4 regions of the Zymobacter palmae genome follow, and region 1 is predicted to be linked to each of the others. Evidence: predicted binding sites of a transcription regulator. Region 1 holds the regulator's gene; each other region holds the start of a gene.
What was found. The regulator sigma-54, encoded in region 1, starts transcription at its own class of promoters, with help from an activator protein. The targets are predictions, from matches to a motif close to TGGCACNNNNNTTGCTNT.
Positions count from the first base shown of each region.

Region 2: the regulator sigma-54 is predicted to act here: its motif matches at 1,508-1,525, upstream of norV (anaerobic nitric oxide reductase flavorubredoxin).
Region 3: the regulator sigma-54 is predicted to act here: its motif matches at 1,726-1,743, upstream of ZBT109_RS12185 (amino acid ABC transporter substrate-binding protein).
Region 4: the regulator sigma-54 is predicted to act here: its motif matches at 1,229-1,246, upstream of hmpA (NO-inducible flavohemoprotein).

Region 1 is NZ_AP018933.1:2,341,469-2,344,619, forward strand. Features, by position in the region: gene lptB (LPS export ABC transporter ATP-binding protein) at 1-544, shown strand, start outside; gene ZBT109_RS10455 (hypothetical protein) at 641-868, opposite strand; gene ZBT109_RS10460 (RNA polymerase factor sigma-54) at 1,240-2,682, shown strand; gene hpf (ribosome hibernation-promoting factor, HPF/YfiA family) at 2,839-3,151, shown strand, end outside.
Region 2 is NZ_AP018933.1:2,835,279-2,838,429, reverse strand. Features, by position in the region: gene norW (NADH:flavorubredoxin reductase NorW) at 1-18, opposite strand, end outside; gene norV (anaerobic nitric oxide reductase flavorubredoxin) at 29-1,468, opposite strand; gene norR (nitric oxide reductase transcriptional regulator NorR) at 1,646-3,151, shown strand, end outside.
Region 3 is NZ_AP018933.1:2,763,438-2,766,588, forward strand. Features, by position in the region: gene ZBT109_RS12180 (amino acid ABC transporter permease) at 1-410, opposite strand, end outside; gene ZBT109_RS12185 (amino acid ABC transporter substrate-binding protein) at 604-1,632, opposite strand; gene ZBT109_RS12190 (ferredoxin--NADP reductase) at 2,163-2,942, shown strand; gene ZBT109_RS12195 (hypothetical protein) at 3,133-3,151, shown strand, end outside.
Region 4 is NZ_AP018933.1:1,266,238-1,269,388, forward strand. Features, by position in the region: gene hmpA (NO-inducible flavohemoprotein) at 19-1,191, opposite strand; gene ZBT109_RS05560 (YecA/YgfB family protein) at 1,736-2,413, opposite strand; gene ZBT109_RS05565 (SprT family zinc-dependent metalloprotease) at 2,574-3,151, shown strand, end outside.

The sequences.
Region 1 (3,151 bases):
CATTGACGATGTGGACCTGTCTCGTCGTCCGATGCATGAGCGCGCACGTGCAGGCATTGGCTACCTGCCGCAGGAAGCGTCGATCTTCCGCAAGCTGTCGGTGGCAGATAATATTCTGGCGATTCTGGAAACGCGTAAGGACCTTACTCGTCAGCAGCGCCACGAGCATCTGGATGCACTGCTGAAAGAATTCAGCATCACGCATATCCGCGACAATATGGGGATGAGCCTGTCCGGTGGTGAACGTCGCCGCGTCGAAATAGCGCGCGCATTGGCCATGGATCCCGCGTTCATCCTGCTTGATGAACCATTCGCGGGCGTCGACCCCATCTCGGTGGGTGAAATCAAGGACATCATTCGTCAGCTGCGCGACCGCGGCATCGGCATTCTGATTACCGATCACAACGTGCGTGAAACGCTGGATATCTGCAATAACGCCTACATCGTAGGTGATGGCAAGATCATTGCCGAAGGCGATGCCGATACCATCTTGGCCAACCAGCACGTCCGTGACGTGTATCTGGGCCACGAATTCCAGCTATAACCGCCCTTTTTTGTCAGACCATAAGCGCCACCGCCGATCGTCAAGTACGGTCGAGCGGTGGCGCTTATGCATATGGAGTGTACGATACGCTCTCGCTCAGCCTTCGGAAGGCAGCAGGCGGGGGCGCGCAAAGGTGACCAGCTCCGCAAACGTCGGCACCTTGCCATCATTAATCTCGTCATACTCCAGAGCGAAACGGCGCAGCTGCTTACGGTGTTCGTTGCTCAGTTCGACTTCACATGCGGTCAGCACGCGATCCAGCGCACTTTGATCGGACAGGTCGACGGGTTGCTGGGAACGTGGGTCATTACGGTCGATAGCCATACTGCACCTCCAGGGGTACTGTGGGCATTTTATTGAGTCAAGGAAGCCCCAAGCCAGATCGTGGTCGGGTTTCCACCTCACCTGTATCTTTGTGTACCCTCACGTATAAAAGGGCTTTGCCTAGGAATCAATCCCTGCTCGACCAATGCATCATGCCCTCCTGCTGTCACCCCGTTCCTTTTTGAAAGCCTTTCAGCCATCGTTCAGAATGGATATCCCGTTCTATCTGTCTGACGATCAAGGAGATCACCCGTTTTACCGGCAAGCTGGCATGTTTCTTGCCGGAATTTAAGAGAGGGGGCTTGCATCCGCAGCGCGAAGCGATATAGCGTAAGAATCGTATTGGTGATATCGCCCAGGTTGCTACAACAATGATGACACCCTCTCTGCAACTCAATATCGGCGCTCACCTCACGATGACGCCACAATTACAGCAGGCCATTCACCTGCTGCAGCTTTCGACACTCGACCTCCGCCGTGAGATTGAGTTAGCCGTAGAGCACAACCCCATGCTGATGCTCGTCGATACCTTCGACGACGCATACGAACTCGCACTCGAAGATGACTGGAGCGCTGCCGAGAATACGGACAGCGAAGAGTCGTTCGACGATGCGGGCATCGATGAAGAGCGTGAGGGCATGCTGGCCGAGGGGCTGATCAATCCCACGGCGCCGTCATCTGGCGGTACCGAAGGCCCCGATATCGAACGCAATGCACGTGAAGAAACGCTCAAAGACGTGCTGTACCGTCAGGCCTCGCTACTGCCACTCAACGATCAGCAGCAGCTCATTGCCGATGCGCTTATCGACGCCCTCGATGAACGCGGCTATCTGAGCCAGCCGCTGAACGAACTGCGCGATGGCCTCAATGCCCAGCTGCGCGAGCCGGTCAGCGATACCGACATGCACGCGGTGCTCAGCCAGCTGCAACAGCTTGAACCGACAGGCGTCTTCGCCCGCGATTTGTCCGAATGCCTGCTGCTACAGCTCAACACACTGCCCAGCGATACACCGCTGCTGCCACAGGCTCGGCGTTTAGTACGCCAGTTCCTAGAGATTCTGGCCGCGCACGACTTCAAACGGCTCAAGCGTCGGCTCACGCTGGACGATGAATCACTTGATGAGATCATCGCGATGATCCGACGGTTGGATCCAGCCCCGGGACGGCTCTACAGCAGCGAAACGGACAACTACGTCATTCCGGATCTGGTGCTGCGTCGACACCCGCGTCAGGGCGGTGAAGTCGAGCTAAATCCGCTCGCCCTGCCCCGCGTGTCGCTGCACGATGAGTACGTGCACCTGATCCGGCGCGGTGATCGCAGCGAAGGCAATCAGTTCCTGCGCCACCACTTACAGGAAGCACGCTGGCTGATGAAAAGCCTGAGCAGCCGCAACGACACCCTGCTCAAAGTCGGACGAGAAATCATCCGCCGCCAGCATGCGTTCTTGGACCATGGTGAAGAAGCCATGAAACCGCTGGTGCTGGCCGACATCGCGGAAGTGGTCGGGCTGCACGAGTCCACGGTCTCACGCGTGACAACGCAAAAGTACATCCACACCCCACGCGGGTTGTTTGAGCTGAAGCATTTCTTCTCGAGCCATGTGGGCCAGGCCGGCGATGCGCACTCCAGCACCGCTATCCGCGCCAAGCTGAAGAAGCTAATCGCACAGGAGCCGCCTCACAAGCCACTGTCGGATGCTCGGCTGGTGGCACTGCTTGCCGAGGATGACATCACGGTTGCACGACGCACAGTCGCGAAGTATCGTGAATCTATGGGTATTCCAGCGTCCAGTGAGCGCAAGCGGCTGGCGTGAGATGAGATAACAGCATGTGATCAAGCGGCACGGAACGTTCCGGCCAATTACGGATCACATTGGTATCAGGCTAGTGTTTGGCTACACTCAGAAAGTATGGGAACGTACAGGATGTACCTTCCCATGCGGTTCTCACACCCGAAGAAGGAGAGTGCCATGCAGGTCAACATCACAGGACATCACATCGAACTGACCTCTGCCCTGCGCGACTATGTCGAACAGAAGCTCGCTCGACTGGTACGCCATGACGCGCGCATCATCCAGACCCACGTGACGCTGTCCGTCGAGAAGGAACGCCAGACGGCAGCCTGCACCCTGAAAACCGCGGGTGCGGAGCTTCATAGCGAAGCCACGCTGAACGATATGTACGCGGCGATCGACGCCATGGCTGACAAGCTGGACCGCCAGCTGCTCAAACAGAAAGACAAGCAGCAGCTTCACTCTCATGAACGCGCCGCCAGCGTAGCCC
Region 2 (3,151 bases), 490 kb from region 1:
CACGATATCGTGTGTCATGGTCGCCTCGTCAGATCATTTCGTTGAAGACGTCTTTACCCAGCCCGCATTCGGGGCACAGGAAGGTCTCCGGCACGTCTTCCCACGGTGTGTTCGGGGGTACGTCTTGCTGAGGTTCGCCCTTGACCGGGTCATAGATCCACTGGCAGACGCTGCACTGCATGCGCGGCCCCAGCGGTTTCTTATCAAGCATGGCGGGATCGACGCCGGTGGCTTGGCGTGTTGAGGCGGTCGGCTCTGATACCGACAGATCATGCAGCGCCCACAGGCGAGCGATGGTGCGGCCATACTCGCGGCATGCTTCGAGTGCGTCTGTGTCGGGACGCCATTTTTCCTTTAGCGAAAGTGCGGTATCGAACCCTGCATCCATCAGACGCGTCTGCACGCGATCGACTGCTCCTCCGGTCCAGCCGTAGCTGCCAAACGCCGCGGCTTTCTTGTTGCGAAAACGCAGTCCGGCCAGCTCTTCAAGCATGCCCGCGACTTTGGGCATCATCACGTTGTTCATGGTCGAAGAGCCGACCAGCACGCCTTTGGAGCGGAAGATTTGGGTCAGCACTTCGTTCTTGTCGCTGCGCGAGATGTTGTAGCTCTTAACCGCGACGAGTGGGTCGACTTGGCTGATCCCTTCTGCGATGGCATCGGCCATCATGCGGGTGTTGCGTGACATGGTGTCGTAGGCAATGGTGATGCGGTCTTCCTGATAGTGATCCGCCCATTCCAGGTAGTGCTCAATGATCTGTTCCGGGCGTTCGCGCCAGACCACCCCATGCGAGGTCGCGATCATCGACAGTGGCAGTTTGAGCGCCAGCACTTCATTAATCTTGGCGGTGACTAGCGGGCTGAATGGGGTCAGGATGTTGGCGAAGTAGCGCATGCACTGTTCGTACAGCTCAGCCTGATCCACTTCATCGTTGAACAGATGTTCGTCGCAATAGTGCTGGCCGAAGGCATCGTTGCTGAACAGCACCGCGTCCCCAGTCAGGTAGGTCATCATGCTGTCCGGCCAGTGCAGCATCGGGGCTTCGACAAAGACGAGAGACTTGCCGTTGCCGATATCCAGCGAGTCGCCGGTCTTCACGACATTGAAGTGCCATTCGGGATGATGGTGATGTCCATTGATGGAGTCGATAGCATTGCGCGAGCAGTAGATCGGCACGTTTGGAATCCGCGCCATCAGCGCGGTCAGCGCGCCAGCATGGTCTTCTTCCGCATGGTTGATGACGATAGCATCGATGTCGAGCAGGTCGATCTCCTGTGCCAGATTACGCACGAACGTTTCGCTGAAGCGGTGATCGACAGTGTCGATCAGCACGTTCTTGCCTTCGCGGATCAGATAGCTGTTATAACTGCTGCCCTTGACCGTATGGTATTCGGTGCCGTGGAAGTCGCGGATTTCCCAGTCGCGTTGACCTACCCAATGAACGTTGCCTGTGACGTGAATCGACATGTTGCTGCTCCCTGAACGAATGACATGTGCATCTCATCCTCGGCAGGAAACGTGCCAACTCTTTTTATTGTTTATTTTCAATATATTATAAGTGATAGGTGTCTTATTGATATTCGTGAAAAGATATCAATATGGTAAGGTGTGTATCTTGATGATACATGCTGATGGGAGGGTGTTATGTCGCTTTCTTTTCGCTCGCTGGCCGATGTCGCGCTGGCGCTTCAGACCGATATCGGCGATCCCGATCGCTTTCAGCGTCTGGTGCAGCGCCTTCACCAGCTGCTGAAGTGTGATGCCACCGCGCTGCTGCACTATGACCACGGTATCTTTCGGCCACTGGCGATGGCCGGATTGCCGCCGGATGTATGCGGTCGGCACTTTCGCATCGACGAGCATCCGCGACTGGAGGCGATCGCCCGCGCGGGTGACATCGTGCGCTTCCCGGCCGACAGCGCCTTGCCGGATCCCTACGATGGGCTGATTCCCGGGCACGAGCACATGCATGTTCATGCTTGCATCGGGTTGCCGTTGCTGCGCGATCAGATGCTGATCGGGGCACTGACACTGGACGGCCTGAGTGCCGATCAATTCAGCGACTTTTCGGATGAAGCACTGCGGCTGATCAGTGCACTGGTGGCCGTGGCGCTCGACAACGCACTGTTAGTGCGCCAGCTCGAAGAGCAGCCGGTGCAGCTGCCCATGCCGCGCTCGCCGGGTCAGAGCACCGCCCACGACATGATCGGCCAGTCACGGGCCATGCAGCAGCTGCGGCAGGAGATTGCCGTAGTGGCGGGTACGGACTTAAGTGTGCTGATTCTGGGTGAGACAGGCGTCGGCAAAGAATTGGTCGCTCAGGCGGTGCACGCCGGGTCGCCACGCGCCGCACAGGACATGGTGTACCTGAACTGTGCCGCCCTACCCGAATCGGTTGCCGAAAGCGAGCTGTTTGGGCATGTGAAAGGGGCTTTCACCGGTGCGATTAGCAATCGTGCGGGCAAGTTCGAAATGGCGAATCACGGCACGCTGTTTCTGGATGAGATCGGCGAGCTGTCGTTGTCATTGCAGGCCAAGCTGCTGCGCGTGTTGCAGTACGGTGATGTGCAGCGTATCGGCGATGATCGCAGTGTGAAGGTTGATGTTCGCATTATTGCCGCGACCAATGTCGATCTGAAGGAAGCGGTGCTGCAAGGGCGCTTTCGTGCGGATCTGTATCACCGGCTGAGCGTGTTCCCTGTTCATGTGGCCTCGCTGCGCGAGCGCGAAGGCGACATCGCTTTGCTGGCGGGGTTCTTCTGTGAACGCTGTCGTGCACGGCTGTCGTTGCGCCAGTTGTCGCTGTCGCCGGCGGCGCTGCAGCGTCTCGAACGCTATCCGTGGCCCGGCAACGTACGCGAGCTGGAGCACGTCATTTACCGCGCTGCCGTGATTGCCGGTGCCGTATGCCGGCAGGGCGAAGCCGTACTCAAGCCTGAACATCTGGCGCTGGAGTGGACGGAAGAAACGCGCAGTGACGATACGCCTACGCTCAGTGGCCAGATCGCTGCCGTGCATATTGATGTGCCCCAAGCGTCGCTGCGCGATGCGACCGAAGCCTTCCAACGTCGCTGGATCTCGGATGCACTGACGGCCTGTCACGGTAACTGGACGGCCGCCGCGCGCCAGCTGGGCGTCAATGCGCCCAAC
Region 3 (3,151 bases), 420 kb from region 1:
ATATTACGGAAGATCTCGATATAAACGGTCGCACAGCGTGACAGCAGCCAGTTGGAAGATAGGCGAGCCATCCCGACCAGCAACCCAAGCAGCGTACAGGTCACGATAGACAGTCCTGCCACCAGCAACGTATTCAGCAGCCCGACTGTAAACGCATCGGCATAGGTGCTGTTGGCACTGTATTCGACCAGTGTCTGGGAAATACCAAACCCTGAGCGCTGGCTCAGGTAGTTAAACCCCGTGGTAACCCCTTGAGCCGCGAGGTTCGACAGGGTGTTGTTCGTCAGTAGAATGACGAGCACGACAGCCACCAGCAGCATCACTGCCTGGAGGACGAACGCCCGAACACGAGGGTCTCGCCAGAGCGGACCGTGCTCGCGCGGTGGAATGGTCGTAGAAGGTCGCAGCATGGCGTTCACTTTCCTTTCATTCAACGACAGGGTGTTGATCACCGCTGCCGACTCGGCACATCACGCCACCCCTGACACGGCAGTCATCACTCGCCGCAGCAGGGTACCTACGGAAGCTGCCCCGAGCGCCGGGGCAGCGTTGTCAGTACACCAGTACAGAAGCCTTCAGGCTCTGTCGGCCGGAAGAGAGGCCTTAACGCACGGGCGGTGCATACTGGAAGCCACCGGCGTTCCACAATGCGTTTTTGCCGCGTGCCAGTTTGAGAGGAGAGTGTTCACCGACGGTACGGTCGAATATTTCGCCGTAGTTACCAACGTTCTTCACGATATTGTGTGCCCAGTCGTTGGACAGCCCCAGCTGCTTGCCAAAGTCACCGTCCTTGCCGAGCAAACGCGCCATATCAGGTGATTTAGGTGCCGCCGTCAGCGCATCAACGTTCTTGCTGGTGATGCCCATTTCTTCGGCATTCAGCATGGCATACAGCGTCCAGCTGACGACTTTGCCCCACGCTTCATCGCCACGGCGCACCATTGGCGCCAGCGGTTCCTTGGAGATCATTTCCGGTAAAATTACACCGCTGTCAGGATCTTTAAGCTGACTGCGCAGCGCGGCCAGCTGAGAGCTGTCGATACTGATTGAGTCACAGCGTCCCCCCTCGAAGGCGGCCAGCAACTGCGCTGGGCTTTCAAACGTTACCGCCTGATAGTGAAGGCTATGGCTGGCAAAGAAGTCGGCCATGTTCATTTCACTGGTACTGCCAGACTGCGTACAGACTGTCGCGCCATCCAGCTCTTTGGGCGACGTAACACCAGCATCCTTGTGCACCATGAACCCCTGACCGTCATAGAACAGTACGCCGCCCGGGAAACTCAGTCCCATGCTGTTGTCACGCGATGCCGACCACGTGGTATTACGGCTCAGCAGATCCACTTCGCCCGACTGTAGGGCCGTGAAACGTTCACTATTGGGCAGTGGCACGAAAGTGACCTTTTCAGGATTACCCAATACGGCGGTAGCAACGGCACGGCACATTTCGGTGTCGATCCCTTGCCAGCGCCCTTTGGCATCGGGTGCCGAGAAGCCTGCCAGCCCATCGCTGACGCCACAGCGCAGCTCACCGCGCTTCTTCACATTTTCCAGCGTGCCAGCATGGCTGAACTGTGTCGCCAGCATGCCTGCCATTGCGATACTCATTGCGGTCAGAACAGTACGTGTACGCATTGCAGATACCCCCACTCATCCATAACAAGAGACATCGACCCGCTGCGGCACAAAGCATGCGCTCAAAGAAGGTGCGACTTCGTTATCCTTCCGTACGCAATAACCGTTCCAACCTTAAAAATTCTTTTAATTTCATATCTCTAATCAGGATGACGGCCTACCACTCCCCCCGAATAGTCGTCATGATGACATCTCTATGACGTCCTGCTCCCACCGAGCTCACCGTTTGGACGCATGATCTGCACGCCGGACTCGAAAACGGCACCATAATAGAGCGTCATGCAATCAATACTCGCCAATACATGAGGTTGCGCTAGCGACAAAACGCACCAAAAGGGATAGACACACTAAAAATGAGGTATCGAACCAGCTCCCGATACGGTGCTGACAATTCCTTGCATTACACTCAATTTGCTCACTCGCCAGCACTGATCGGTTATAATCCTGTCAATATTCCCGACCCTTCCTCTCGCAGTGAAGGTCCACCGCATAGACCGAGCGCGCCCCTGACGGCGCAGGAGCCAAGGCAAGTGAGCAGCAAGTTTTCGACCGAGAAAGTGCTGAGCGTTCACCACTGGAACGACACCCTCTTCAGCTTTACCGCCACGCGTGATCGTAGTCTGCGCTTCAAGAGCGGCCAGTTCGTCATGATCGGCCTGGAAGTGGATGGCAAGCCGCTGGTGCGCGCGTATTCGATTGCCAGCCCCCACTACGCAGACGAGCTCGAATTCTTCTCAATCAAGGTGCAGGACGGCCCGCTGACATCGCGCCTCCAGCACCTCAAAGTGGGCGATGACGTTCTGATCAGCCGCAAGCCGACCGGCACGCTGGTACTGGACGACCTGCGCCCCGGCCGTTACCTCTACCTGCTGTCTACCGGCACAGGGCTGGCACCGTTCATGAGCCTGATTCAGGATCCGGAAACCTATGAGCGCTTCGAGAAAGTAGTTCTGGTGCACGGTGTCCGTGAAGTCAGCGAACTGGCCTACAAGGACTTCATTGAGAAGGAACTGCCGGAGCACGAGTATTTGGGTGAGGACGTCCGCGACAAGCTGATTTACTACCCGACCGTGACCCGTGAAGAGTTCCACACCATGGGACGTCTGACTGATCACATTCGCTCGGGCAAACTGTTCGAAGACATCGGCCTGCCGAAGATTGACCCCGAACACGACCGCGCAATGATCTGCGGCAGCCCGGCGATGCTGGCGGAAACGTCAGAAGTACTGAATGAATGCGGCTTGAAGATTTCACCGCGCATGGGTGAACAGGGCGACTACGTCATTGAACGTGCGTTTGTTAGTCAATAGCCCGTAAGAGATTGCATAGTGCGCAAAAGGCAGCCTTCATGGGCTGCCTTTCATGTATATGAAGGTGCGTATATTTATTCACTTCATAGCGGGAGCCTGTAGAAGTGCGACAGGTTTTGCTCAAGAACTGGCCTGAATGTCCGATCAACCGTAGAAGAGTCATTTCCTTCAATGATCTATGGGCCACACCATGAAAACGAATGCGCTTT
Region 4 (3,151 bases), 1.1 Mb from region 1:
TTTGGAAACAAGGGGGCTTCAAAGTGTTTTGTGGGGTCCGAAGCACTCATAGTGAATGCGATCGTCGGTCACGCCATGCTTCAGCAGCAGTGCTTTCATGTTGGCCATAAAGCCTGTCGGGCCGAGTACATAGACGTGGAAGGTGTCGCCAGCAGGTAGCCATGAGCGCAGGCAGTGGCTGTCGATATGGCCGACGGCATCAGGGGTATCATGGGCCAGCGGCTGGCTGAAGCACAGTTTTAGGGTCATCCTGTCCTGAAGCCCGGCTTGCTGAGCGAGGAATGCGCCAAATGTCAGTGTCTGGCTGTTATGAGTGGCATGGAGGAAATGCACCTGCCGCTGCTGCTCCAGCGCCTCTTCCAGCAGCGGAATGGCGGGAGTGATCCCTATACCCGCTGTCAGTAATGCCACGGGTACCTTGTCTTCCCCCAGAATGAAATCACCTGCCGGAGGGAATATCTCTAGCTCATCGCCGACCTGGCGTTCATGCAGATAGCCTGAAGCGCGCCCATCAGGCACATGCTTAAGTGTGATTCGCAGGCTACGGCCGTCCGCGCGATTGGATATCGAGTAATTGCGGCGCACCTCTTCCCCTTCAATCATTAGGCGTACGCCGATGTACTGGCCTGCCTGATAGTTGAGTATGGGACCGCCATCGGTAGGCGCCAGCGTCAGCGAGCGTACATCTTGGCTTTCTTGCTTAATGCTGTCTATGCGGAAGCGACGGCTGCCACGCCACCCACCAGGCTGCATCGCATTCTGTTCGTAATGCTGCTCTTCCTTACCTATCAACAGATCAGCCAGCTGCTGATAGGCGGCTCCCCATGCCTGCAGCACCTCATCGGTTGCCACGTTAGCGCCGAGCACTTCTCGGATGGATTGCAGCAGGCAACTACCGACGATGGGGTAGTGTTCGGGCAGAATCTGGAGCGCAACGTGCTTATTGACGATCCGGCTGACCAGCGGCGTCAACGGCGACAGATCGTCGATATGGCGAGCGTACATCAGTACGCTGTTGGCCAGCGCACGAGCCTGATCACCGGTGGCTTGGTGCGTCTGATTGAAGAGTGCGCGAACCTCAGGGTGAGTCTCAAACATCAACGCATAGAAATGGCGCGCCAGTGCTTCTCCACCGCTTTCCAGTAGCGGAACCGTGGCTTGAATGATGGTTTTCTGTGCCTGAGTCAGCATGGATACTCTACCTTTTTGGTGTGAAATTCATTTCAATAGAGCAAACCGCATGCCAGTTTTATTTTCACTTTTATATCAGCAGGTTGAATATTTTTATTCTCATAATGATATGAAAAAATAGGTGTCATTATGATTGGCAGCTGTCTAAATGACAGTGGTGACGGGTGACGGGTGACGGGTGACGGGTGACGGGTGACGGGTGACGGGTGACGGGTGACGGGTGACGGGTGACGGGTGACGGGTGACAGAGGACAGAGGACAGAGGACAGAGGACAGAGGACAGAGGACAGAGGACAGAGGACAGAGGACAGAGGACAGAGGACAGAGGACAGAGGACAGAGGACAGAGGACAGAGGACAGAGGACAGAGGACAGAGGACAGAGGACAGAGGACAGAGGACAGAGGACAGAGGACAGAGGACAGAGGACAGAGGACAGAGGTGGCTAGGTGTATCTAAAGGGAATCAAGAAGCCGGAGCAGCGGCGTATCGTGGGGGGGACAAAGGCCGCGTTATGTGCGGCCTTTGAGGGGGAGCGAACGGGTGTCAGCGGCGGCGATTCTTTTTCTGACTGCCTTTTTTCTGTTGCGCCGCCCCTTTCTTCGGTCCATACGCTTTCGGTTTCTCTGGCGGCACGCGATATAGCAAGTACAGGTCGAGAGTCAGATCGGGCAGCTGGCGTGCAAGGTGATTGGCCTGTTCATGGGAGCCGGCCATGGCCGCCAGGTCGGGATCTTCTTCTTCGAACAGTTCGGACAAGGCCATGAACGGCAGCAGCAGTTGCGCGGCCTGTTCTTCCTGTTCGCTGAACCATGCATCATCTTGCATGAAGACGCCGGTCATGAAGCCGGCACACCATTCGCCTACCGGAGTGTCGATCGGGCTTTCATCGACGTCGATCTCTAAATCGAAGGGCAGTTCGGGAATCTGGCCGCTTTCCAGTACGTTGGCTGCATTGGTATGTAGGGTTTCGAGATGAGCCAGAATGCGGTCGTGCTGCGCTGCATCTTCGAAATTTGGTTCACCGTTGAAGATTTCAGCCACCCACAGTTGTGCTGGCGTTGCTGCAGGTGAGATTGCCAACGCCATCAGGAACCCATGAGCCCCGAACAGCGTCAGTGCTTCAGGATCAACGCGGTCGCTGTCGAGAAACTCAAACAGCTCATCCATAGCGTCGTCATCAAGCAGTGGCACCTGTGGCGCCTGCTCTTCATTGCCGGACATTCGGGCACTCCCACACAGATCAAGGGACGGCGGCGGTCAGGGCCGCGCATCGTTAAAGAAGGCACATTAAGGTATGTGCCGTCGAAAATAGAGCAATATTGGCGTTATTCTAACAGGGTAATCGCACTTGGGCAGGGCCTTATGGGAGTTTGTGTGTCGAATGAAAAGCTGTTTACCTGAGCGCATTAATGCGCTGACGTGCGAGCTACCAGATAAATGGCAGGAGAGGCTGGTGTCGGGCGATGACAGCGTCTATAAAGCCGTCGTTGAACTGCAAGTACAGCGCTGTCTAGCGCATGCGCGCCGCTATTGGCCATCGTTGCCCACGCCCGACATTCGTTTCGATTTGAAAGGGCGCAGTGCAGGACAGGCGCACTTCGGCCATCGCGCGCTGCGCTTCAATTGCATCATGCTGGCAGCACAGCCGCGTGCTTTTATCGAGGAAGTCGTGCCGCACGAAATGGCGCACTGGGTCGACGTGCTCGGTGTTGCATCGAAAGGGAAACCGCACGGGCCGGTATGGCGTTGGCTTATGGTGCATCTGTACGGGCGGCAGCCACGCGTCACACATCGCTTTGACACGACGATCAGCACGCCAACGCCTTGGCATTATGGTTGCCACTGTACTGAAGGGCACTGGCTGACCGTGCGTCGGCATCGTCGCATTGAGCGAGGATATGCTTACCGTTGCCGCCGTTGTGGGCAGCAATTGCGTTTATTGGGCTGTGAACCGAAGGC